Linked DNA regions of Nitrosospira lacus. The protein of the gene in region 2 interacts with the protein of the main gene of each other region in a pairwise test. Links are inferred from orthologs where the notes say so. Each region holds a gene or a part of one and is shown on either strand. Other genes may lie near its edges.

Region 1 (11,275 bases), 450 kb from region 2 along the record:
ACTACCACCATATCCGTCGCCTGACTCACGGCCCAGGCGCCGCCGATGCCGATGGCAACCCCGATAAGCCCGCCCATGATGCAGATAACCAGCGCTTCCAGCAGGAATTGCGTGAGGATGGCGCGGCGGTTGGCGCCGATGGCCATGCGGATGCCGATTTCTCGGGTCCGCTCGGTGACCGATACCAGCATGATATTCATGATGCCGATGCCGCCCACCAGCAATGATATGGAAGCGATGGAGCCCAGCATGATGGACATGACCTTGGCCGCGCCCGTTGCTACAGCGGCGAGGGCGGCCATGTTGCGCACGGTGAAATCGTTTTCCGTCCCCTCGGCAAGGCGATGGCGCTGGCGCAACAACTGGTTGATTTCGGTTTCGGCTTCATCCATTACTTCGTCCGATCGGCCTTGCACCATCAGGAACCGTATCGTTCCAGGAAACTGGTTGCCGAATATCTGGCTTTGTCCGGTGGTAATGGGAATAAACACGGCGTCGTCCTGGTCGCGCCCATCCAGGCTTTGCCCTTTGGGTGCGAGGACGCCCGCGACCACAAAAGGACTGTTTTTGATGCGGATAGTCTTTCCCGTCGGATCTTCGTCGCCGAAAAGATTCCGGGCGGTTATTTGGCCGAGAATGACAACCCGCGTGGCCGAACGCAGATCGGCCTCGGTAAATAATGCGCCGCTTTCCGCAGGCCAGTTGCGCACACTGAAGTAATCCGGCGTGACGCCCGTGACAGAAGTGCTCCAGTTATTCGCGCCATAATTCAGTTGCGCCGTACCGGTAATGAGCGGTGCGGTTGCCTTGACCGAAGGCAGATGGGCGATGGCTAGCGCATCGCCCATCGTCAGGGTTTGCACGCTGCCAGCGGCGGAACGCAGTGCGCCAGAAGAGGTGGCGCCCGGTACGACGATGAACAGATTGCTGCCCATCGAGCTGATGGCCTGGTTCACCGTGGTTTGCGCACCCTGACCCACCGCGAGCATCAATACCACAGCCGCCACGCCGATGATCATGCCGAGCATGGTCAGGCCGGTGCGCAAACGGTTGAGCCGCAGCGCCCGCAGCGCTTCGCCGATGATGGCGAGAAGACTCATGCGGGCACCCCGCCATCATGCACGATGCGCCCATCCTGCAGGCGAACCAGCCGCCGGGTGCAGGCGGCAATGTCGTCTTCGTGCGTGACAAGCACAATCGTAATGCCCTGCTCGCGATTGAGCTGCTCGAAAATCGCCATGATTTCACGGCTGGTCTGGGTGTCGAGATTGCCGGTGGGCTCATCTGCGAGGATGAGCTGCGGGTTGTTGACCAGTGCGCGGCTGATGGCCACGCGCTGCTGCTGTCCGCCGGAAAGCTGGTTAGGCTGATACGCGGCAAAGTTCCCCAGCCCTGTTTGACGCAAGAGTTCCAGCGCGCGCTTGCGGCTATCCGAGCGGGTCGCTCCGGCATAGAGTAGGGGAGTGGCTACGTTATCCAGGGCCGTCATGCGTTTAAGCAGGTTGAAACCTTGAAACACGAAACCGATGTTGCGATTACGCACGCGGGCGAGTTCATCGTCCGAAAGTGATGCGATATCCCGTCCGTCGAGCCAATAGTGCCCGCTGGTGGGCGTATCCAGGCAACCAAGGATGTTCATCAGGGTGGATTTGCCGGAGCCGGAATGCCCCATGATGGCAACGAACTCTCCTCGATCGATAGTCAGGTTCACGTCGAACAGCACTTGACTGTTGACCGCTCCCCCCCCTTTGACCCCGCTATCCAGACTGTAAATCTTGCTAAGATTCTCAACCTTGAGCAGCGGTTCACCGGAAACGTGTTGCGGAATCATCAGAACATTCTGAATCTGAGTTTACTGGCGGACTTGTCCTTGTCGGCGGTTTCTCGAATGATCAGTTTATCGCCTTGCTGGATCGCGTCTCCCAGGATTTCGGTGAAACTGCTATCGGCAATGCCGGTTTGGATGCTGACGGGGACGGCTTTGCCTTCTTCCAGCCTGTAAACCATTTGCTTGCCAGGTCGCCGCGCCGGGGCCGTGACGGAATCCGTGTCGTTTTCGGCTGGCTTATAGCGCAACGCCGCATTGGGAACCCGCAATACATCTTTTTTCTGGTTGACGGTGAAGCGCACGTTGGCGGTCATGCCGGGGAGCAATACCCCTTCGTTATTTTCCACCGCTACCACCACATTGTATGACACCACATTCTGCTGGATGGTGGGGTTGAGGCGCACCTGTTTCACCGTGCCTGTGAACTCGCGCTCCTGAAAAGCGTCGACGGTAAAGTTGACCACCTGACCGAGATGCAACTGGCCGATGTCCGCCTCCGCCACGCTGGTATCGATCTGCATTTCGCGCAGATCCTTGGCAATTTGGAACAGGACGGGCGTCTGAAAGCTTGCTGCCACCGTCTGGCCAATATCCACGTTGCGCGCGATGACGACGCCGGAAATGGGCGAACGGATCACACTGTAGTTGAGATTGGTACGATCCCGCGCAAGCTGCGCTTCGCTTACCGCGAGCTGGGCGCGAGCGGCTTCGAGTATCTGTTCGACGGCGTCCAGCGCATCCGGAGAGATAAAGCCCTGTTCCACAAGGGCGCGGTTGCGCGCCATTTTGTTATTGGCCAGCTTCAGCGCGGTCCGGGCATTTGCCACATTGGCTTCCGACTGCCGCAACTGGGCCTGGAACAGCGACGGATCGAGCTCAACCAGTATCTGCCCCTCCTCGACCGCATCGTTGAAGTCCGCATATAATCTATATACCGTGCCCGATACCTGGGTGCCCACATTGACCAGCACGACGGGGTTGAGGGTGCCGTTGGCGGAAATATTCTGTATGATATCGCCGTGGTCGACGGCCTGGGTTTTGTAGCGTTCCTGCTTGGAATCGGGTTGTGCTTGCCAGTACCAGAAGCCAGCCAAGGCTGATAGCAGTGCCACGATGAGTATAAGCAGCCTGCCGCGGGGAATAAATGCCATACGTAACTCGGGAAGGGATACCTGGATGGGGAAAAATGAAAGCCGAATGTTACCCGAGTGCGCGCCGTTTAGAAATCATGCTGTAAGCGAGAATGGATTGCCGAGCCTCATTTTTCGTTCTTTTGCGCCTCGGCCAGTATGCGCAATTCCTTGAGGCGCGCCTCCGCGCTGGATTTCTGGTAGAAGTCGCCATCATCGCCTTTCAATGCGATCTGCAGCTGTTCGATAGCGGCATGGACGTTGCCTTGACGCGTATAGACTTCCGCCTGTGCGCGATGCTGCATCATCATGTCCCCGAGCGCACCGTAGCTTTGGGCCTGCAGCCGGTAAAGGCGTATGTCGTTGGGCATATACTGCAATTGCTGATTAACGAATTTGAGCGCCGCCTCGGCGCCATTGCTGCGCAGCAGCGCGTCGGCGTAGTCGTAGACCAATGCCCGGTGCTGGGGATAGGTTCGTAGCGCGGCTTCATAAATATCGAGCGCTTCCGCGGTTTGTCCCATGGCAAGTTTAACCCTTGCCGCAAGGGTTTCGATCATGGCGCTTGGCCGTAATGTTTTACGTGTAATCTGGATCGTGGTACCGAGGCGATGGTTTTCCGAGGTTTTATCCGTGCCGGTGTAATGGTTCGATGAGCGGTGCGGCCGATATATTCGTGGGGCGGTTTTGTAAATATCGAGGGCTTCCGCGGGTTGCCCGATGGCAAGCCGGGCGCGCTCCGCGAGCATCTCGATCATGTCGTTTGACAGTGGAGTCTTATATATATTCTGGGGGGACGAGGCCAGATGGTGATTCTCCAATGCATCATCGGCATCAGACTGCAAGTTTTCATACAATTGCATTAATTCCTTATCTGCGCGTACGAATTTTCTGTCTCGCAACAAGGCATTGATCAGTCCGTAGCGCTCGACCGCCTCGCTGCTATAACGCTTCTCCCGCAAAGCGGAGTCAAAGTATTCAACCGCCTCGCCGGGATTATCCATAGAGGCCCGGAGTTTGGCTCGCACCAGCAGGAAATCCAGGCTGTCGGGCACTTGGCGGTAAGGCAAACTGTGCGTGCGGTTATCAATATCCGCGATCCGCTCATAAGTGATCGGGTGGGTGCGCAGGTAGGACGGCGCCCCATTTTCGCGGAATCGTCCGGCTTTTTGCAAACGCTCGAAAAATTCCGACATCCCGCGGGGATCAAGGCCGGCGCTGATCAGTATATTCAAGCCGATACGATCCGCCTCTTTTTCATGGTCACGGGTGAAATCGAGTTGCGATTGAATCTGGCGGGCCTGCGATCCCACCAGAACGGCTTGCGCCGCCTGAGGATTCGTGCGCGAAGCCAGAACCGCCAATGCAACCGCCGCCAGAGAAGTCAACATGCTGTATCTTTGTCCGGCAATCATGCGCGCGAGATGTTTCTGGGTAACGTGCGCGATTTCATGCGCCATTACGCCAGCCAGCTCCGATTCACTTTGCGCGGTAAGTATAAGGCCGGTATTGAAGCCCATGAAGCCGCCGGGCAGCGCAAACGCATTGATCATCGGATCTTTCACCGCGAAGAACTCAAACTCCTGGTCGGGGCGTGTTTCGCGGGAATTCAGGAGCAGGCGGTTCCCGAGATTGGTGAGATAGCCGGCGACTTCGGCATCGTCAAGATAACCGGCGTCGGCGCGAATTTCGGACATGATCCGCAGTCCAAGTTCCCGCTCCTGCTGTGGGGAAAAAGTGGCCTGGGATGCATCGCCGAGATCAGGCAGTCCCGCGGCAAAAATATTGGCGGGGAACACTAGCGGCAAAGCCGCCATTAAATAGCGAAATTTCATGAGGATAAGATAGCCGGATCCGGGTGAAGTTCCAACACGCCTTGGCGCTTGACAGGGACACATGAGGAGATATCAGTGCAGGGGTACGAAGCTGCACTTCATCAGGGGAGGCGGCTACTGCGGGAACCAGGTGATCCGTGCTACTCCCCTATCTCTCGCTGCCGCGGCATTCCTGAGATGGGCCGGCTCACTGCGCTAAATTGCCGCCTCGCCTATCTCGCCGGTACGGATTCTCACTACCTGTTCTATGCTGGTGACGAAAATCTTGCCATCGCCAATCTTGCCGGTGCGCGCAACGTTAACGATGGTATCGATAACACCGTCCACCAGGGCTTCAGGTACCACTATTTCGATTTTTATCTTCGGCAGAAAATCCACCACATATTCCGCGCCCCGATAGAGCTCGGTATGGCCCTTTTGTCTGCCGAATCCCTTGACTTCAGTGATGGTCAATCCGCTCACGCCGGCTTCATTAAGCGCCTCGCACACTTCGTCAAGCTTGAAGGGTTTGATAATAGCCTCGATTTTCTTCATGATGCGTTACCCTGGTTACCTTGGTTGGATGTTTTTTATAATAAATTGCGGCCGCGATTTGTGCCGACGGTGTGCGGGAGATTATACGGGGTTATGGGAAGCTTGAACGCCGCTTGATTGTCGATTAAAACTCGTCCCGATATTTTGACGTGATCGGGTAACGCCAATCCTTGCCGAAACCTCGCTGTGTGATTCGGATACCCGGCGGGCTCTGGCGGCGTTTATATTCATTCAGACGGATCAGATGCACCACGCGCCGTACGTCCGCTTCGGCATAGTTCATCCCCAGGATTTCCCGCAGCGACAAATTGTGCTCCATGTACGCTTCGACGATGCCGTCGAGCACGTCATAAGGCGGCAAGCTGTCCTGATCGGTCTGGCCGGGACGCAACTCGGCCGAAGGCGCACGATTGATCACACGTTCCGGAATCACATTGCCCAGCGTGTTGCGGTAGCGGCAAAGCCGGTACACGAGGGTTTTGGTGATATCCTTCAGCACCGCGAAGCCGCCCGCCATATCGCCATAGAGCGTACAGTATCCCACGGCTATTTCCGATTTGTTGCCGGTCGTGAGCACAATGGAGCCGTATTTGTTGGATAATGCCATCAGCAGGTTGCCGCGTATGCGCGCTTGCAGATTTTCCTCGGTGGTGTCGGGGCGATTATGATCGGGTGGCTCCGGAAACTCCTTTGCCAGCGTATCCAGGAACTTATCAAATACCGGCTGGATGGAAAGCTCGCTGTAACGTACATTCAATGTCCTGGCCATCGTGCGCGCATCCAGTAAGCTGATATCGGCGGTGAATGGTGATGGCATCATGACCGCTTCCACCCTGTCGGCACCCAGCGCATCGACGGCGACCGCTAGTGTGAGCGCCGAATCCACGCCACCGGAAAGGCCCAGCAGCACGCCCGGTATGCCATTCTTTCCCATATAATCTCTGAGGCCAAGACACAAAGCCTGATAAACGGTTGCTTCCAGTGTTTGCGGTGGAGAGACTTCCCCGCGCATGGGGGTGCCGTTTTGCAATTCGATCAGGCCGAGCGTTTCCGTGAGCTCATCGAATTGATGCGTCAGCTCACCTTTGCCATTCATGGCAAAGGAAGCGCCGTCGAATATCAGCTCATCCTGCGCGCCTATCAGATTGGTATAAATCACGGGCATTCCCGTTTCGCGGATGTGCTGCCGTACAAGCTGATGGCGCAAGGCCTGCTTGCGCATGTGATAAGGGGAGGCATTCAGCACTATCAGCACGTCGGCTCCCGCTCCCCTGGCGCGGGTGACAGCGTCTCCTTGCCAAATATCCTGGCAAATGTTGACACCGAATCTTATTCCCTTCAGCTCGAACAGGCAGGGATCGGAACCCGGTTCGAAATAACGCCGCTCGTCGAATACAGAGTCGTTGGGAAGCTGATTCTTGTGATAGGTGGCGATAATCTTGCCATCGCGTATCACCGAGGCCGCGTTATAGAGCTTGCCGTCCGCGAGATGAGGATGCCCTGCCAGCAGCGTTACCCCACTTACTTCGCTGGCCATGTCTGCAAGCGCTTTTTCGCATGCGAACCGGAATCCGTTGCGCAGTAGAAGATCTTCCGGCGGGTAGCCCGACAGCGCCAGCTCGGGTGTGATAACCAGTTCGGCCCCGGCATCTTTAGCCCGATTGGTGTAGTCGAGGATCTTGCGGATATTGCCGCCAAGATCTCCAACTGTACAATTAATCTGGGCAATAGCGAGCTTCATGATGAGACAGTGGAGGGTTGATAGGCACTCTCTGTACGGCGGGCAGGGGATTGTCGGGTTTCTACAGAACTAAGGATAATACCAGAATGAACTCTCGGTCGTGGGCTTCAAGGACCCCCCGGCGGTCTCGAGGTGCATGTCTTCCTGCCTTCCGGCAACGCAAAAAATGCGCCGCATGTAGACTTGCTTCGTGGTTGGCAGGCTGGCAGGGACTATGAAAATGTGTTTGAATATAAAATCGACATATGATGCAATACGCTTTGCTTATTGTCTCCCTGCTACTCTGCGGCGATCCCGGGGCGCATGTGAAAATACTTCATGATTCCAGAATTTGAAGTAAAGGTAATCGACTCGCTTGACGGTATTTCTGTGAAGGCATGGAACGCACTGGCCGGGGACGATCCGTTTCTGCGGCATGAGTTCTTTTCCGCCATGCATGATACCGGATGCGCCTCACGGGCAACCGGATGGCTACCGCAATTTGTCACATTGTGGGAAGGAAATACCCTGCGTGGCGCGCTGCCGCTTTATCTGAAAAACCATTCCTATGGGGAGTATGTATTCGACTGGGCCTGGGCGGATGCCTACCGGCGCGCCGGTCATAGGTATTACCCCAAGCTGCTGAGCGCAGTACCCTTCAGCCCCGTCACCGGACGGCGGCTGCTGGCGGAAACTCCAGAGCATCGCGCCTTGCTGGTTTCGGCTGCATTAAAGATGGCCAAAAGCAAAAATGCGGAAACAGGCGTGTCATCGTTCCATTGCCTGTTCCCGCGAGAGGACGAGGCGCGAGAGATGGAGCTGGCGGGAATGACGTTACGGCATGGTATCCAGTTTCACTGGAAGAATCGGGACGCTGGAGGTTATGCGCATTTCGAAGCGTTTCTGGGAGAGCTGAGCCATGGCAAGCGCAAGAAAATCCGGCAGGAACGGCGCAAGGTTCATGCGGAAGGTATCCGTTTTCAGTGGCTGTCCGGACATGACGCGAATCCTGATCACTGGCGTTTCTTCGTCAACTGCTACAATAAAACTTACCGCAACCATCATTCCATGCCCTATCTCAATCTGGAATTCTTTCTGCGGCTCGGCAAAAGCATGCCGGAAAATGTATTGCTGATCCTGGCGCTGCGCGATGACCAACCCGTTGCCGCCGCCCTGAATCTGCATAATTCCCGTACGCTCTATGGGCGTTATTGGGGTACGATGGAGTTTGTCCCCGGACTGCATTTCGAGACCTGCTACTATCAGGCCATCGAATTCTGTATTGCCCACTGCATCGCGTTGTTTGAAGGCGGCGCACAGGGAGAGCATAAACTTGCGCGCGGCTTTCTTCCCGTGCGCGTCTGGTCGGCGCACTGGCTTGCACACCCCGAATTCGCCGCCGCTATCGGGAAGTATCTGAAACACGAAGCACAGGATATCAATCATTATCTGGATGAGCTGAATGAGAGTTCGCCATTCAAGAAAGAAATGAGAGAGAAATGAAATTCTGTAGTAATTGCGGCACGCCGGTTGAGCTGCGCGTTCCCGAAGGCGACAATTTGCCGCGTTATGTTTGCCCCGCATGCGGCGTTGTCCATTATCAAAATCCGAAGATAGTAGTGGGCTGCATACCTGAGTGGGAGGACAGGATATTGCTATGCCGGCGCGCCATCGCGCCGCGCCACGGTTTATGGACCGTACCTTCGGGCTTCATGGAAAATGCCGAGACCCTGATCCAGGGGGCCGCTCGCGAAACGCTGGAGGAAGCCAATGCACGAGTCGAAATGGGGAGCCTGTATGCCATTTATAATATCCCCCATATCAATCAGGTGCACGTTCTGTTTCGTGCGCGATTGCTGGATCTGGATTTCAAGCCCGGTATCGAGAGCCTGGATGTCCAGCTTTTTGGAGAGGCAGAGATTCCTTGGGATACGTTGGCGTTTCGAGTCATCCAGGAACCGTTGAAACGTTACTTCGAGGAACGCCAGCAGGGAAAATTGGGTTTTCATATGGGCACCATAGAAGAGCTTCGCAAGTAATTCACCATGCCGCAGGAATGCGCAGGGTACGCAAATCGGTCAATTGACTCCGTTACACCGCTCGTAGCGAATCCACGATATTGAGGCGCGCGGCCCTTGCGGCTGGAAGAAATCCCCCGGTGACTCCCATGATCAGCGCAAATGCAAACGATTTGATGATAATCGCGCCATTCAGGGTAAAGCTGAACGCGAGTTCGGAGAACGATTGCCAGTTCATGGTGGAGATGGTAAAGAATTGCATGAACGATGCAAATACCAGTCCGGCTACGCCGCCCGCAGCACCGAGCATCAATGCTTCCACGAGAAAGGCGGCCAGAATATTCATGCGGCGGAATCCCAGCGCGCGCAAGGTGCCGATTTCCGTGGCACGATTGGCGACAGAGGCATACATGGTGATCATCGCGCCGATAATTGCGCCGATAGAGAAAATAATCGACAGTATCATTCCCAGGTAGCGAATGAAATTCGCCAGCAATTGCGATTGCTCGGCATAGAAGACACTTTCCTGCTTGACTTCCAGAGTCAGGCGCGGATCGTTCTCAATGCGGGTCTTGAGTTGAGAAAACACCGCGGGATCGTTCAGCTTCAATATCACCGAAGAATAGACCGGCCTGCGGAATGCCTGCATCAACTGATCCACATCGCCCCATATTTCCGAATCGAAACCGGTTTTACCCGCGTCCATGATACCGACCACGGTCCATTCACGCTGCCCGAAGCGCAGTGTTTCGCCGACGCCGGCGCCCCGATAGCGTTCGGCTACGCTCTTGCCGGCAATAATTTCCGTTGACCCGGGACGAAACATGCGCCCCTCGGCGATTTCCACCTGTGGACGCAGCTCGATTCCTTTTTGTCCCACACCACGGATCAATACGTTGGACGCTTTATCGGAGCTGCGCTTGGCAAGGGAAATCAGCACTATCATTTCTTTTGACGCCAGCCGCCAGCCATTCGCGCTGTAAGCGACTTCCGGCTGGTTTTCCACAATGGCAGCCTGCTCGCGATCAATGACGCTTTGCACTTCGGTACCGGCGGAACGGCGGGTAATGACCACATTGTCGGGTGAGCCGGTTTCCACCAGTGTTTTCCGGAGACCCTCTTCCAGCATTAATACCGTCGCAAATACAAACACCACCAGCGCCATGCCCCCTGCGGTGAGCAGGGTAGTCAGCTTGCGAGCGGTGAAGTTGCGCCATATGTAGGAGAGAGGAATGGTCATAGGCTAACCAATGCTTCTCAGTCCTTCCACGATGGGTACTCGAGCGGCGCGAAAGGCAGGCAGGATTGCCGCCGCAATGCCAACCGCGATTGCGGCGGCGGCCTGCATGTAGACGGTTTCCAGCGAGACCCCAAATACCGGGAACAGCGTGCCGACCTGTTCGCTGAATCTGTCGGCGACAGGGAAGGTCAGCAGAATGCCTATCACCGCGCCAGCCAGCGCAATCGCGAGGGACTCGCCATAAATCAATCCGGCGAGGAAGCGCGGGCCAAAACCCAGTGCCTTGAGGGTGGCGTATTCGGCGACGCGCTCGCGCGCCGTCATTGCCATGGTATTGGCCATCACTGCAAGGATAATGAAAATCACCAGGAACGAAACGATACGTATCGCCACCACAATCGCTTCGGTCATGGAAACAAACCCCAGTTGAAAGGCTTTTTCTGTTTCGGTAAGGGTTTCGGCAAGAGAGTTCCTGAACATTGCATCTACCTCGTTCGATATTTCCGCCGCTCTGTCAGGGTCGGAAATTTCGATCACGTAGACACCGATCCAATCGGTTCTGCGGGCAACCGCTTTTTTCATGGTTTCATTGAGATAGTCCCAGTGAAAGAAAAACTGCGAAGTATCGGTTCCCGCTTTCGCGCCGTCATAGATCGCCCGTACCGTGAAGCTCCATGCACCGGGATAAATCGTGCCGCGCAGGGGAATGATGTCGCCGACCTTGAATCCATACGTGTTCGCCAGCTTGCGACCGACCACGCAGCCCTTGCGGTCGGTGAGGAAGGCCTTCATATCCGTTGGCGAAATAAGGTATTCGGGGTAGAGATTAAAATAGGTTTTTGCATCGACGGCGAACTGTGGAAAAAAGTTCTTCGGTGTAATGTACACTCCGCCGAACCAGCTGGCATGGGAAATTGCCGTGACACCCTGAACCCTGCGAATCCGTTCCTGGTAATTGATGGGTAGCGGA
Region 2 (11,732 bases):
GACTCGGGTTAAATAATGCCTCCGCATTCCATTCCTAATAAACATAGGTTATCAAATGACTTCACGTAATCAGCAATTGTTTGAACTCTCGCAGAAATACATTCCGGGCGGCGTGAATTCGCCTGTACGCGCCTTCAAGTCGGTGGGTGGTACGCCCATATTCTTCCGTAGGGGACAGGGCGCTTACGTGTGGGATGCGGACGATAAAACCTATATAGATTATGTTGGTTCCTGGGGACCGCTGATTCTTGGCCATGCCCATCCTGAAGTGATTAAAGCGGTCCAGGCAGCGGCGCAAGACGGCTTGACTTTCGGCGCACCCACCGAGGCCGAACTCGAAATAGCGCAGTTGCTGTGCACACTGGTTTCATCGATCGAACAGGTAAGACTGGTAAGCTCGGGAACCGAAGCCACCATGAGCGCCATTCGCCTGGCACGCGGGTATACCGGGAGGAATCGCATTATCAAATTCGAAGGTTGTTATCATGGCCATGATGACGCCCTGCTGGTAAAAGCAGGGTCTGGAGCGCTTACCTTCGGTCATCCCAGTTCCGCCGGGGTTCCCGCCGGAACCACCTCCAGTACCGTGGTGCTGGATTACAACGATCTCGCCAGTGTGGAGCAAGCGTTCAGCCAATTTGGGGATGAAATCGCCGCTGTCATCGTGGAGCCCGTGGCGGGCAACATGAATCTGGTGGCGCCTAAATCCGGCTTCTTGCCTGCCCTGCGCGAGTTATGCACACAACATGGCAGCGTGCTTATCTTTGATGAGGTGATGACAGGCTTTCGTGTTGGATTGGAATGTGCCCAGGGGCTCTATCGCATCAAACCCGATCTTACCACGCTCGGCAAGGTGATCGGGGGCGGCATGCCGATGGCTGCTTTTGGCGGCAGACGCGACATTATGCAGTGCCTGGCCCCGCTGGGACCTGTGTATCAGGCCGGTACGCTTTCCGGCAACCCTGTCGCAGTGGCTGCGGGTCTTGCCACGCTGAAGCAGGTGCAAATACCGGGATTCTACGAAAACCTCGCTGCCAGGACCCGGCAACTTGTTGAGGGCCTGGCCGCGGCCGCGAAAAAACACGCTATCCCCTTTTGCGCCCAAGCGGTGGGGGGTATGTTTGGCCTTTATTTCCGGGAAAACCTGCCGGCAAGCTATGCTGAAGTGATGGAATGCAACAGGGAATCTTTTAACCGCTTTTTTCATGCCATGCTGCAAGAGGGGATTTACTTCGCACCGTCGGCATTCGAAGCCGGCTTCGTTTCGACAGCACATGGTGAGGCCGAAATCAGTAAAACCCTGGATGCGGCTGACCGGGTATTCGGTACGCTGAAATAAAGAAATAAAACGGCTCGATCAACCTGGATCGAGCCGTTTTATATTGATTGGCGCTATTTCAAATTCGGGGACTTAACGCAAACCGGAAATAAACTCCGATACCGCCTGTATTTCCCTTTCACTCATGCGAGAAGCAATCATGTGCATCTCATGGTTGGGATCCTTGGTACGCTGGTCCGTCCGGAACGCTCGCAATTGCGCCGCAGTATATTCGGAATGCTGCCCGGCAAGGCGTGGATAATTAGGCGGAATGCCAACACCGTTGGGAGAATGGCAACTCGCGCAGGCAGGCAGGCCGGACTCCAGATTTCCGCCACGGTATATCTTCTCGCCCTGTTGCGCCATTGATTTATCCTTGGCCCCACCCGATCTCGAAGTTTGCTGGGCATAATAAGCGCCGAGATTCTTCATATCCTCCGCAGAGAGTGTCGCTACCATGGCACCCATAACCGGGCTTTCGCGCTCAGCGGGTTTACCATCCTGGGCCTTGAAATTCTCCAGTTGCTTGGTGATATACTCGGCATGCTGGCCGGCCAAGCTTGGATTTGTGGGGATTACACTGTTACCGTCGGGATTGTGACAAGCCGCACAAACTTGTGTGGCGATTTGCTGGCCTTTGGCTGCGTCGCCCTTGCTCTTATGGGCTTCGGGAGTAGTTTCAGCGAAAATTTGAGGGGATAGCGCCAGTGCAGCAAAGAGTAGCACCACATTCGAAACCGATTTCATGCCATGCATTTCATGACGCTCCGGGAAAGATAAATATAACCATGCTATTAACATTGTATTTTAACAAGGTGAAAGCCGGTTAACAACAACAAACCGCCAACAAATGAAAACATTATTTTTTCTGTTGTTGTTTGTCAATGTTGCTTTCGCATTCTATATTCAGGCGCCGGGACTCTTTTCCGGAAATGACGTACCACCATTGCCGACACTCCAGCCGGAAAGAATCAAACCGTTAGCCGCAGCCGCCAACTGCCTGGAATGGGGTTCTTTTTTTGAGACAGATCTGGAGCAGGTCGAAGCTGCCATAGCCAGGCAAGAGCTGAAGGATCGGGTAAGCCGGCAATCAGCGGGCAAGACTCCGGCTTATTGGATACACATCCCTCCGCTCAGGAGTAAATACCACGCGATAAAGAAGATGGGGGAGCTTAGGAGGTTGAAGATAACCGCTTTTTCTCATGTTCAAGACGATAGCAAATGGAATAACGCCATTTCCATGGGTTTTTTCCATAACATCGATGAGGCCCAGAATATGATGGCATCACTCAGAAGCAAAGGCGTAAGATCGGCGGTTATCGGAGCACGCAACCTGGAGCAGATAAAATTCACGGTGCAGGCGCCATCGGACGACATTACCGGCAGGATGACGGAGCTGGAGCGCGAATTCCCCGGCAGCGAGTTGAAGACGACCCAATGCGCTGTATCGAAGCAAGAGCTGACGGATACTAATGATAAATAAGATCAGTTGTTTACGCTAACATGTCAGATTTTCTTCATCATCACGCGTAACCCATGGAATCTCGAGTCCACCCTGAAGCATGTCACCGGAAACTTGGGTAACATGTTGAGGGGCTGCCAAAGAAGGCCCCCGGAATGAGTCCGGGACGGGTTTTTCCCCAGCCTGTTACTGCCGGTTGCCACGCGATACCGCCCTTGCGATGCATTCATTCAACCGCCATCATACGTTTTTATTCACTCATCGGAAGGAACCATGACTGTACCTCTCAAATCCCCGCAAGAAATAGAGAAAATGCGTATAGCGGGCAGGCTGGCGTCGGAGGTGCTTGATTACATAACCCCCTTTGTCAAGCCGGGGGTCACGACTAATGAACTCGATACCTTATGCCATGATTACATGGTCAATGTGCAGCATACCGTTCCTGCTCCGCTCAATTACGCACCGCCGGGATATTCGCCTTATCCAAAATCCATCTGTACCTCGGTCAATCATCAGGTGTGTCACGGTGTGCCGGGAGAGAAAAAACTGAAGTCCGGGGATATCGTCAATATTGATGTTACCGTCATCAAGGATGGGTATCATGGCGATACCAGCCGCATGTACTACGCCGGCGAACCAGGGATCCAGGCCAGGCGCTTGTGCGAAATCACGTATGAATCCATGTGGCGTGGGATCGAAGAAGTCAAGGCAGGAAAACATCTGGGGGATATCGGCCATGCCATCCAGCATTTCGCCGAGAGTCACGGATGCAGCGTGGTGAGGGAATTCTGTGGCCATGGGATCGGCACAAAATTTCATGAAGACCCTCAGGTACTCCACTATGGCCGGGCCGGTACCGGACTGCAACTCAAAACGGGGATGATTTTTACAATCGAGCCGATGATCAATGCAGGAAAAGCTGCCATACGCCAAATGGCCGATGGTTGGACCATTGTCACCAAGGATCACAGCCTGTCGGCGCAATGGGAGCATACCGTGCTGGTCACCGAAACCGGATACGAAGTGCTGACCCTGTCCGCGGGTTCGCCACAGAAACCCGCTTTCCGTTCCTGAGGGTTATGAAACCCCTCGGTGCCGGCTCACCGCGGAATTCTTTCAACATCGAAGCAGGCAAGAAAGCGCTTCTTCAGGGCCGCGAAGCATTGCGCCAGCGCTATTACACAAACAGGAATGGCGCAGCCCTGCTGCGCGGCCATTGCCGTCTGGTGGACGACGTTCTGCGTCAGGTCTGGCGCGAGATGGGCATGCCCACTTCCATCGCGCTGCTGGCAGTTGGCGGTTACGGGCGCCGGCAACTTTTTCCCTGTTCCGATATCGATCTGCTGGTACTGCTTCCCGCAGGGGGAGGCCGATCCGGGGCGGTGGACGATACTATCAAATCCCGGCTGGAACACTGGGTAAGAATATTATGGGATATCGGGCTGGAGGTTGGACATAGCGTCCGCACACTCGCTGAATGCGCGGAAGAAGCGGGCAAGGATATCACGGTGCAAACCAGCCTGCTGGAAGCGCGTCTGCTTGCCGGGCACCGCCCGCTTTTCGTTGAATTTTCGCGAGCCATGCAGGCGATGCTTGAACCGCGCGCATTTTTTATCGCCAAGCAGCTTGAGCAACATCAGCGTCACGGCAGATATCACGATGCCACCCACAACCTTGAACCCAATATAAAGGAAAGTCCCGGCGGGCTTCGGGATTTACAGAATATTCTGTGGGTCAGCCGTGCCGCGAACCTGGGAAAATCCTGGCCGGATCTTGCCAAGAGCGGGCTCATTACGCAGCGGGAGGCCCGCCTCACCCGGCTTCATCAAACTATCCTGCATAACCTGCGCATTCGCCTGCACTATCTCGCGGGAAGACGCGAAGATCGCTTGCTGTTCGATTATCAGGCTTCCCTTGCTGAAGAATTCGACATAATCGGCAAACCGCTGCGTCGTGCGAGTGAAATACTGATGCAACGCTACTATCGCGCCGCCAATGCGGTGACACAGATCAATACCATCCTGTTACCCACCCTACGCACGGAAATTTTCCCTGTTACGGATACGGTGCCGGTTCTCATCAACGAACGTTTTCAGAAGCGCGGCGAATTGCTTGAGGCCCGCGATGAGGATATCTTCCGGCAGGACCCGGGCACGATCCTGGAGAGCACGCTGTTGTTGCAACAGTATCCTGAATTAAAGGAACGCAGCGCAGCGACGCTGAGAGCAATGTGGCGGGCCACGCCTCTCATCAATGCGGCCTTCCGGCGCAATCCGCGCAATCGCGCCCTGTTCATGCAAATCCTGCGTCAGCCGAGGGGGCTGACACGCGAGCTCCGCCTCATGAATCGCTATGGCATCCTTGGGCGCTATATCCCGGCGTTTGGACGCATTGTCGGCCAGATGCAGCATGACCTGTTTCATGTTTATACGGTAGACGAACATATCCTGATGGTAGTGAGAAACCTGCGCCGTTTCAGGGCGCCGGAATTCACCCATGAATATCCGCTCTGCAGCCGGCTCATCGGCGAATTCGAGCGCCCGGAGGTGCTCTATCTGGCGGGGCTGTTCCATGACATTGCCAAGGGACGCAACGGAGATCACTCGGTGCTTGGCAAAGCTGATGCCCGGCAGTTCTGCGAACGGCACGGGATGCCGGCGGAAGATACGGACCTGGTTGCATGGCTGGTGGAGAATCATCTGGTTATGTCGATGACGGCCCAGAAGAAAGACATATCCGATGCGGGTGTGATTGGGGATTTCGCTAAACGCGTCCGGGACGAACGCCATCTCATCGCACTTTATCTGCTCACTGTTGCGGATATTCGAGGCACCAGTCCAAAGGTATGGAATGCCTGGAAGGGCAAGCTGCTGGAAGATTTGTTCTGGATAACGCGGCGGTATCTTTACGGCGAGTCAATCCACGCGGATGGTACACTAAAAAAACGCAGGGACAAGGCATTGGAATTGCTGCAGCATGCCGGTATTCCCGCCAGCGCGCATGAGCGCCTGTGGTCGGAGCTCGATCCCACCTATTTGCTGCTGCACGATCCACAGGAAATCGCCTGGCATACGCGTCACTTGAGCCACCGGGTGAAATCCCCCGTGCCGGTGGTCAAGGCGCGCATCGCCCCTGCTGGAACAGGCATTCAGGTGCTGGTCTACGCGTCTGACCAGAAGGATTTGTTCGCGCGCATCTGCGGTTTTTTTGATGGCCTGGATTACAACATAGTCGAGGCCAGAATTCATACCACCCGCGACGGCTATGCGCTTGACAGCTTCCTGGTGCTGGATCCCTTCAATGCGGTGGAACGTCAGCGTGACGTGATCGCTATCGTGGAACATGAACTGGCGCAACAATTGGAACAGCAAGTCCCTTTAAAACAGCCGCTGCAAGGACGCCTGAGCCGTCATCTCAAGCATTTTCCGATTACGCCGGAAGTCGACATCGAACCTGACGAAAAAGGTATGTACCATGTTCTGTCGATTGTAGCGGGAGATCAGCCGGGGCTGCTGACACGCATAGCGCAGGTATTGGTAAGCTGCGGTGTAAATGTGCACAGTGCCAGGATAAATACCCTGGGTGAACGTGCCGAAGACACGTTCCTGATCACGGGAGAGATACTGAATGAGACGCGAACCCTGATCCGCCTTGAGACCATGCTGCTGGAGGTACTGCGGACTTCAAGCGCGACCGCCGGCCCCGGAATGCCCCTTGCATGAGGCCGGCTTTAGGATATTTCTTTCAGTGCGCCGCAACCCTGCCGTCGCGTATGGCGAGATCCGGACAACAATTCTCGTAGATTCCGTCGAGAAATCCCCATAGCGCATCGCATGCCCGGGTGGTGGCCGCCAGCACTTCGGCCTGCTTTTCCGGCGTATCGGCAAAGCGCTCGATCAATGCCCATTCCGCTTGCGAGTGGTGCACGTCCGCTTCCTGGTGCACCGTGAAAAACTCGTAACTGTCCGGGTCATCCATTCCATAGAACTTTGCCAGCCCGTCAATTTTTACGGCCGCAATTGCCGGTACTTGCGATTCAAACGCGTGCATCGCCGCAAGTCCAGCATAAAACGGCTCGTTCAGGCAGATGTCCCGGTAGGTCGACACCAGCCTCGCGGTCCCCGGCAAGGCGGCGGCATTGGCCAGGCTCTTGTCGCTGGAACCCAGCGCCAGGGCGAAAGTCTTCCACAGGGCGGGATGGTTCTTTTCACCGTGCTCTTCGCTGATCAGATTCTTCAATACTTCCTGGCGCACGCTGATGTCGCCGCTGTGCGTTTCGCTATGATGATGCGGGGTATTGAAATGCACCGCGCTCAGATAGGTCGGCTCGGCCAGCACATTATGAAAATACTGCTCCGCGTAGTGGCGTAATTGCTCCTTCGATAGCTTGCCTTCGGTCCACGCCACATAAAAAGGATGCTTGAGCAGATGCCGCGCATCAATGATGGAGTCTATCCTTTGCTTAAGAGATATGGGGGTTGTCATGCTGACAGAGCTTCCGTTTGAAAAGTATTTATTTGGGCGCGCAGTTGCCGCGCGGCTTCGACCATGCGTTCGAGTGCAGTGACAACCTCCGGCCAGCTGCGTGTCTTCAGGCCACAATCAGGATTAACCCATAATTGTTTTGCATCGATCACCTGGCAGGCCTTCTCCAGTAATTCCAGCATCTCGCCGGTTTCGGGAATTCGTGGCGAATGAATATCGTACACGCCGGGCCCGATTTCATTGGGATACTTGAATTGACCGAATCCATCCAGCAACTCCATGCGTGAGCGCGAGGTTTCGATGGTAATGACGTCGGCGCCCATATCGGCGATTGCCGGCAGAATGTCGTTGAACTCGGAGTAGCACATATGAGTATGTATCTGTGTATCGTCCTTCACCCCGGAACTGGATACGCGGAAGGCTTCCACCGCCCACTTCAAGTATTCATTCCAGTCAGCTTTCTTGAGCGGCAGCCCTTCGCGAAAGGCCGGCTCGTCAATCTGGATAATACCGATTCCGGCGCGTTCAAGATCGGCGACCTCGTCACGGATGGCAAGGGCAAGTTGCAGCGCCGTAGTCGAGCGTGGTTGATCATCACGCACGAACGACCACATCAGCATGGTAATGGGTCCAGTCAGCATGCCTTTCACCGGCTTTGTGGTCAGACTCTGTGCGTATTGAATCCAATCCACGGTCATGGGTTCGGGGCGATAGATATCGCCATACAGAATTGGCGGCTTGACACAGCGCGAGCCGTAGCTCTGTACCCATCCATTCTCGGTAAAGGCGTAGCCGCATAATTGCTCGCCGAAATACTCCACCATATCGTTGCGCTCGGCTTCTCCGTGGACGAACACATCCAGTCCGATCTCTTCCTGTTTTCCTACTGCCAGCTGGATCTCCTTGCGCATCGCTTCCAGATACTTCAAATTAGTGAGTTCACCTTTTCTGAACGCGGCACGGGCTTGGCGAATCTCCGGTGTCTGCGGAAATGAACCAATCGTTGTGGTGGGCAAATCGGGAAGTTGAAAACGTTGCCGTTGCAACGCCTGCCGCACCGGGAACGGGCTCGTACGCCGACTGTCATTTCGCGTCAGGCGTTGCAGACGTTCCTGCATTACCGGATTGTGGTTGCGCGGTGACTCACGGCGCTCTTGTCTTGCTCTTGCAGAGGCATCCAGCTCATCACGTATGGCATTTTCTCCCTGGTTCAGCCCCTGTCCGAGGACCGATACCTCTTTTAGCTTCTGTACCGAGAACGCCAGCCAATTCTTTATCTCGCTATCCAGCCGGGTTTCCAGTTCGAGATCGACCGGACAATGCAGCAGCGAACAGCTGGGTGCAATCCACAACCGCTCGCCCAGGGTCGACTGCGCGCGCGACAAGGTCGCCAGCGCCTGTACCAGATCGGCGCGCCATACATTGCGCCCATCAATGATACCCAGCGACAGAACTTTGCTGGCCGGATAGCCTTCCAGAAAAACATCGAGCTGGTCCGGCGCGCGGCACAAATCAATATGCAAGCCATCCACCGGCAGTTTCTTCAAACGCGCAGCATGATTATCCACCGCCTCAAAATAAGTGGCCAGTAACAACTTCGGCAGTTTCGTTCCGGCCCCAGTCAGGGCGGCGTATGCCTGGTCCAGGCCATCCAGCCAGTCATCGTCCACATCGAGCGCCAGGAATGGTTCGTCGATCTGCACCCATTCCACGTCAAGCGATGCGAGCCGGGCCAGAATTTCACGATAAACCGGCAGCAGATGCGCCAACAGGTCGAGCCGGTTGAAGCCGGGCTCCGTTTCTTTGCCGAGATATAAATAGGTCAGCGGTCCGATCAATACCACCTTTGGCGAGATGCCCAGCACTCTGGCTTCCGTCACTTCCCGGAAGAGCTGGGACGATGCGATGCGGAATCTGGTGTGCGCATTGAATTCAGGGACGATGTAGTGATAGTTGGTATCAAACCATTTGGTCATCTCCATCGCCGGCTGACTCGCCGTTCCACGCGCCATTGCGAAATACAGATCCAGTCCGATTTCGTCATTGCCCGCGTTGAATCGCGCAGGCGCCGCGCCGAGCAGCGCTGTCATGTTCAGCATTTGATCGTAAAGTGCGAAATCACCGGCGGGAATCAGGTCAATACCCGCTTCACGCTGTACGATCCAATGGTGTTTCCGTAATTCGGCCGCTTTGATTTGCAGCTGTTGTTCGTCGATATCGCCACGCCAGCACGCCTCTAGCGTCTGTTTCAGCTCCCGGCGCGCGCCGATACGGGGGAAACCGAGATTATGTGTCAAAGCCATGATTGTTCCTCGTTCTGCTCAGCTTAGTTGCTGCAGGCACCCATTCTGTGGCAGACTACGCTATGAATCAAATGAAATGTTCTAAATATATTATGAATGGTATTCATATTTATATTCGAAACCATGCTTGAGCTACGCCACCTCCGCACGCTTGCGGCATTGCATGAAACCGGCAGCGTGTCGCGCGCCGCCAAGCGCGTGCATCTGACCCAGTCTGCGTTGTCTCATCAGATCAAGGCACTGCAAAGCCACTATGGCCTGCCGGTCATACAGCGCCGGGGGCAATCCATCGAGCTCACCGATGCTGGAAAACACCTGGTGGCGCTTGCCGGAAAGGTATTGGCGGAAATTCAGGGAACTGAACGGGATCTCGCTAAAATCTCGCAGCAGGCATCGGGAAGTTTGCGCATCGTACTGGAGTGTCACACCTGTTTTGATTGGCTGATGCCGCTCATGGATGAATTCCGCCAGCACTGGCCGGAGGTGGAACTGGATCTGGTTTCCGGATTTCATGCCGATCCCGTCAAGCTGCTGGAAGAAGGGGGTGCGGATGTGGTCATTGGATCGGAACACAAGCGGCAGCGGGGTATTGTCCATCACCCGCTGTTCCGTTTCGAGATTCTCGCAGTATTGGCACCGGAGCATCCCTTGCGCGCAAAGCGGATCCTGCATGCGGCGGACTTCGCCGATGTCACGCTTATTACCTATCCGGTGCCGGAAGATCGCATCGATCTGATTCTCAACGTTCTGAAACCCGCCGGTATCCAGCCACAGCGGCGCACAGCGGAACTGACCGTCGCCATCCTGCAACTGGTTGCCAGCCGCCGCGGTGTCGCCGCACTACCCAGCTGGGGTATCAAGAACTATGTTGATCACGACTATGTGATTGCCCGCCGCATTGGCGCCAATGGCCTATGGAGCGACCTGTATGCGTCAACACTCAAGGAAACGGCATCCCGCCCCTATCTGCGGGACTTCCTGACAACCGCAAGGAATACCTGCTTCACTACATTGGACGGAATTATCCCGCTGGAATGACGGTTTCACTGACCGGACAGCAATACACGAAGGAATCGGTAAAAACGGAAGGGGAAAAATCAGGGAAGATGATTACTCAAAACCGGTGAGCAAACGTCTTATCGTTTGCTCACCGTTAATGCTAGCTTAGTGTATCGTAACCGCAGCTTCTTCCTCGCAAGCCAGGTCTGAGCAGTAATTCTCGTAGATTCCGTCGAGAAATCCCCATAGCGCATCGCATGCCCGGGTGGTGGCCGCCAGCACTTCGGCCTGCTTTTCCGGCGTATCGGCAAAGCGCTCGATCAATGCCCATTCCGCTTGCGAGTGGTGCACGTCCGCTTCCTGGTGCACCGTGAAAAACTCGTAACTGTCCGGGTCATCCATTCCATAGAACTTTGCCAGCCCGTCAATTTTTACGGCCGCAATTGCCGGTACTTGCGATTCAAACGCGTGCATCGCCGCAAGTCCAGCATAAAACGGCTCGTTCAGGCAGATGTCCCGGTAGGTCGACACCAGCCTCGCGGTCCCCGGCAAGGCGGCGGCATTGGCCAGGCTCTTGTCGCTGGAACCCAGCGCCAGGGCGAAAGTCTTCCACAGGGCGGGATGGTTCTTTTCACCGTGCTCTTCGCTGATCAGATTCTTCAATACTTCCTGGCGCACGCTGATGTCGCCGCTGTGCGTTTCGCTATGATGATGCGGGGTATTGAAATGCACCGCGCTCAGATAGGTCGGCTCGGCCAGCACATTATGAAAATACTGCTCCGCGTAGTGGCGTAATTGCTCCTTCGATAGCTTGCCTTCGGTCCACGCCACATAAAAAGGATGCTTGAGCAGATGCCGCGCATCAATGATGGAGTCTATCCTTTGCTTAAGAGATACGTTGGTTGTCATGGTTTTCCTCTTCAACAGAGATGGGTAATCGAGCAGCATATCATCCCGAAATAATATCGTGAAGTCAAATTTGGCGACTAAATTACCGTTGCCATAAATTAGGCGCCAATATAGCCCTACCCGTAAAACCATTCCTTGCCGCATCCACTTGCGCCTTATTAACGGCTACACTGCTGTCTTTATCGGTTTTACCTGCCTTTGGATTACCTTTATGGATGAGCAATCCAGCCTGCTGGCGTTATTCACCAGCAGTTTT

The links.
Region 1: the proteins of EBAPG3_RS03270 (region 2) and EBAPG3_RS01145 interact in binary tests that used the Escherichia coli proteins (3 or more experiments, as listed by UniProt). The link is inferred for Nitrosospira lacus from one-to-one orthologs.

The regions. Positions count from the first base shown.
Region 1 is NZ_CP021106.3:261,726-273,000, reverse strand. Bases 3,659-6,361 are described here. They hold EBAPG3_RS01145 (P-II family nitrogen regulator), read right to left. Parts: upstream 5,328-6,361; coding sequence 4,989-5,327; downstream 3,659-4,988. Other genes in these bases: EBAPG3_RS01140 (NAD+ synthase), read right to left, coding at 5,452-6,361; EBAPG3_RS01150 (M48 family metalloprotease), read right to left, coding at 3,659-4,793. Also shown: EBAPG3_RS01165 (ABC transporter permease), read right to left, coding at 1-1,100; EBAPG3_RS01160 (ABC transporter ATP-binding protein), read right to left, coding at 1,097-1,831; EBAPG3_RS01155 (efflux RND transporter periplasmic adaptor subunit), read right to left, coding at 1,831-2,979; more of EBAPG3_RS01150, read right to left, coding at 3,087-3,658; more of EBAPG3_RS01140, read right to left, coding at 6,362-7,068; EBAPG3_RS01135 (GNAT family N-acetyltransferase), read left to right, coding at 7,387-8,550; EBAPG3_RS01130 (NUDIX hydrolase), read left to right, coding at 8,547-9,086; EBAPG3_RS01125 (ABC transporter permease), read right to left, coding at 9,139-10,305; EBAPG3_RS01120 (ABC transporter permease), read right to left, coding at 10,309-11,275. UniProt on the Escherichia coli protein: P-II indirectly controls the transcription of the glutamine synthetase gene (glnA). P-II prevents NR-II-catalyzed conversion of NR-I to NR-I-phosphate, the transcriptional activator of GlnA. When P-II is uridylylated to P-II-UMP, these events are reversed.
Region 2 is NZ_CP021106.3:709,772-721,503, reverse strand. What follows is about bases 3,543-6,702. They hold EBAPG3_RS03270 ([protein-PII] uridylyltransferase), read left to right. Parts: upstream 3,543-3,859; coding sequence 3,860-6,502; downstream 6,503-6,702. Other genes in these bases: EBAPG3_RS03265 (4-aminobenzoate synthase), read right to left, coding at 6,525-6,702; map (type I methionyl aminopeptidase), read left to right, coding at 3,543-3,854. In the rest of the region: hemL (glutamate-1-semialdehyde 2,1-aminomutase), read left to right, coding at 56-1,339; EBAPG3_RS03285 (c-type cytochrome), read right to left, coding at 1,412-2,074; EBAPG3_RS03280 (hypothetical protein), read left to right, coding at 2,169-2,801; more of map, read left to right, coding at 3,054-3,542; more of EBAPG3_RS03265, read right to left, coding at 6,703-7,265; metE (5-methyltetrahydropteroyltriglutamate--homocysteine S-methyltransferase), read right to left, coding at 7,262-9,568; EBAPG3_RS03255 (LysR family transcriptional regulator), read left to right, coding at 9,692-10,606; EBAPG3_RS03250 (4-aminobenzoate synthase), read right to left, coding at 10,733-11,476; EBAPG3_RS03245 (YqaA family protein), read left to right, coding at 11,688-11,732.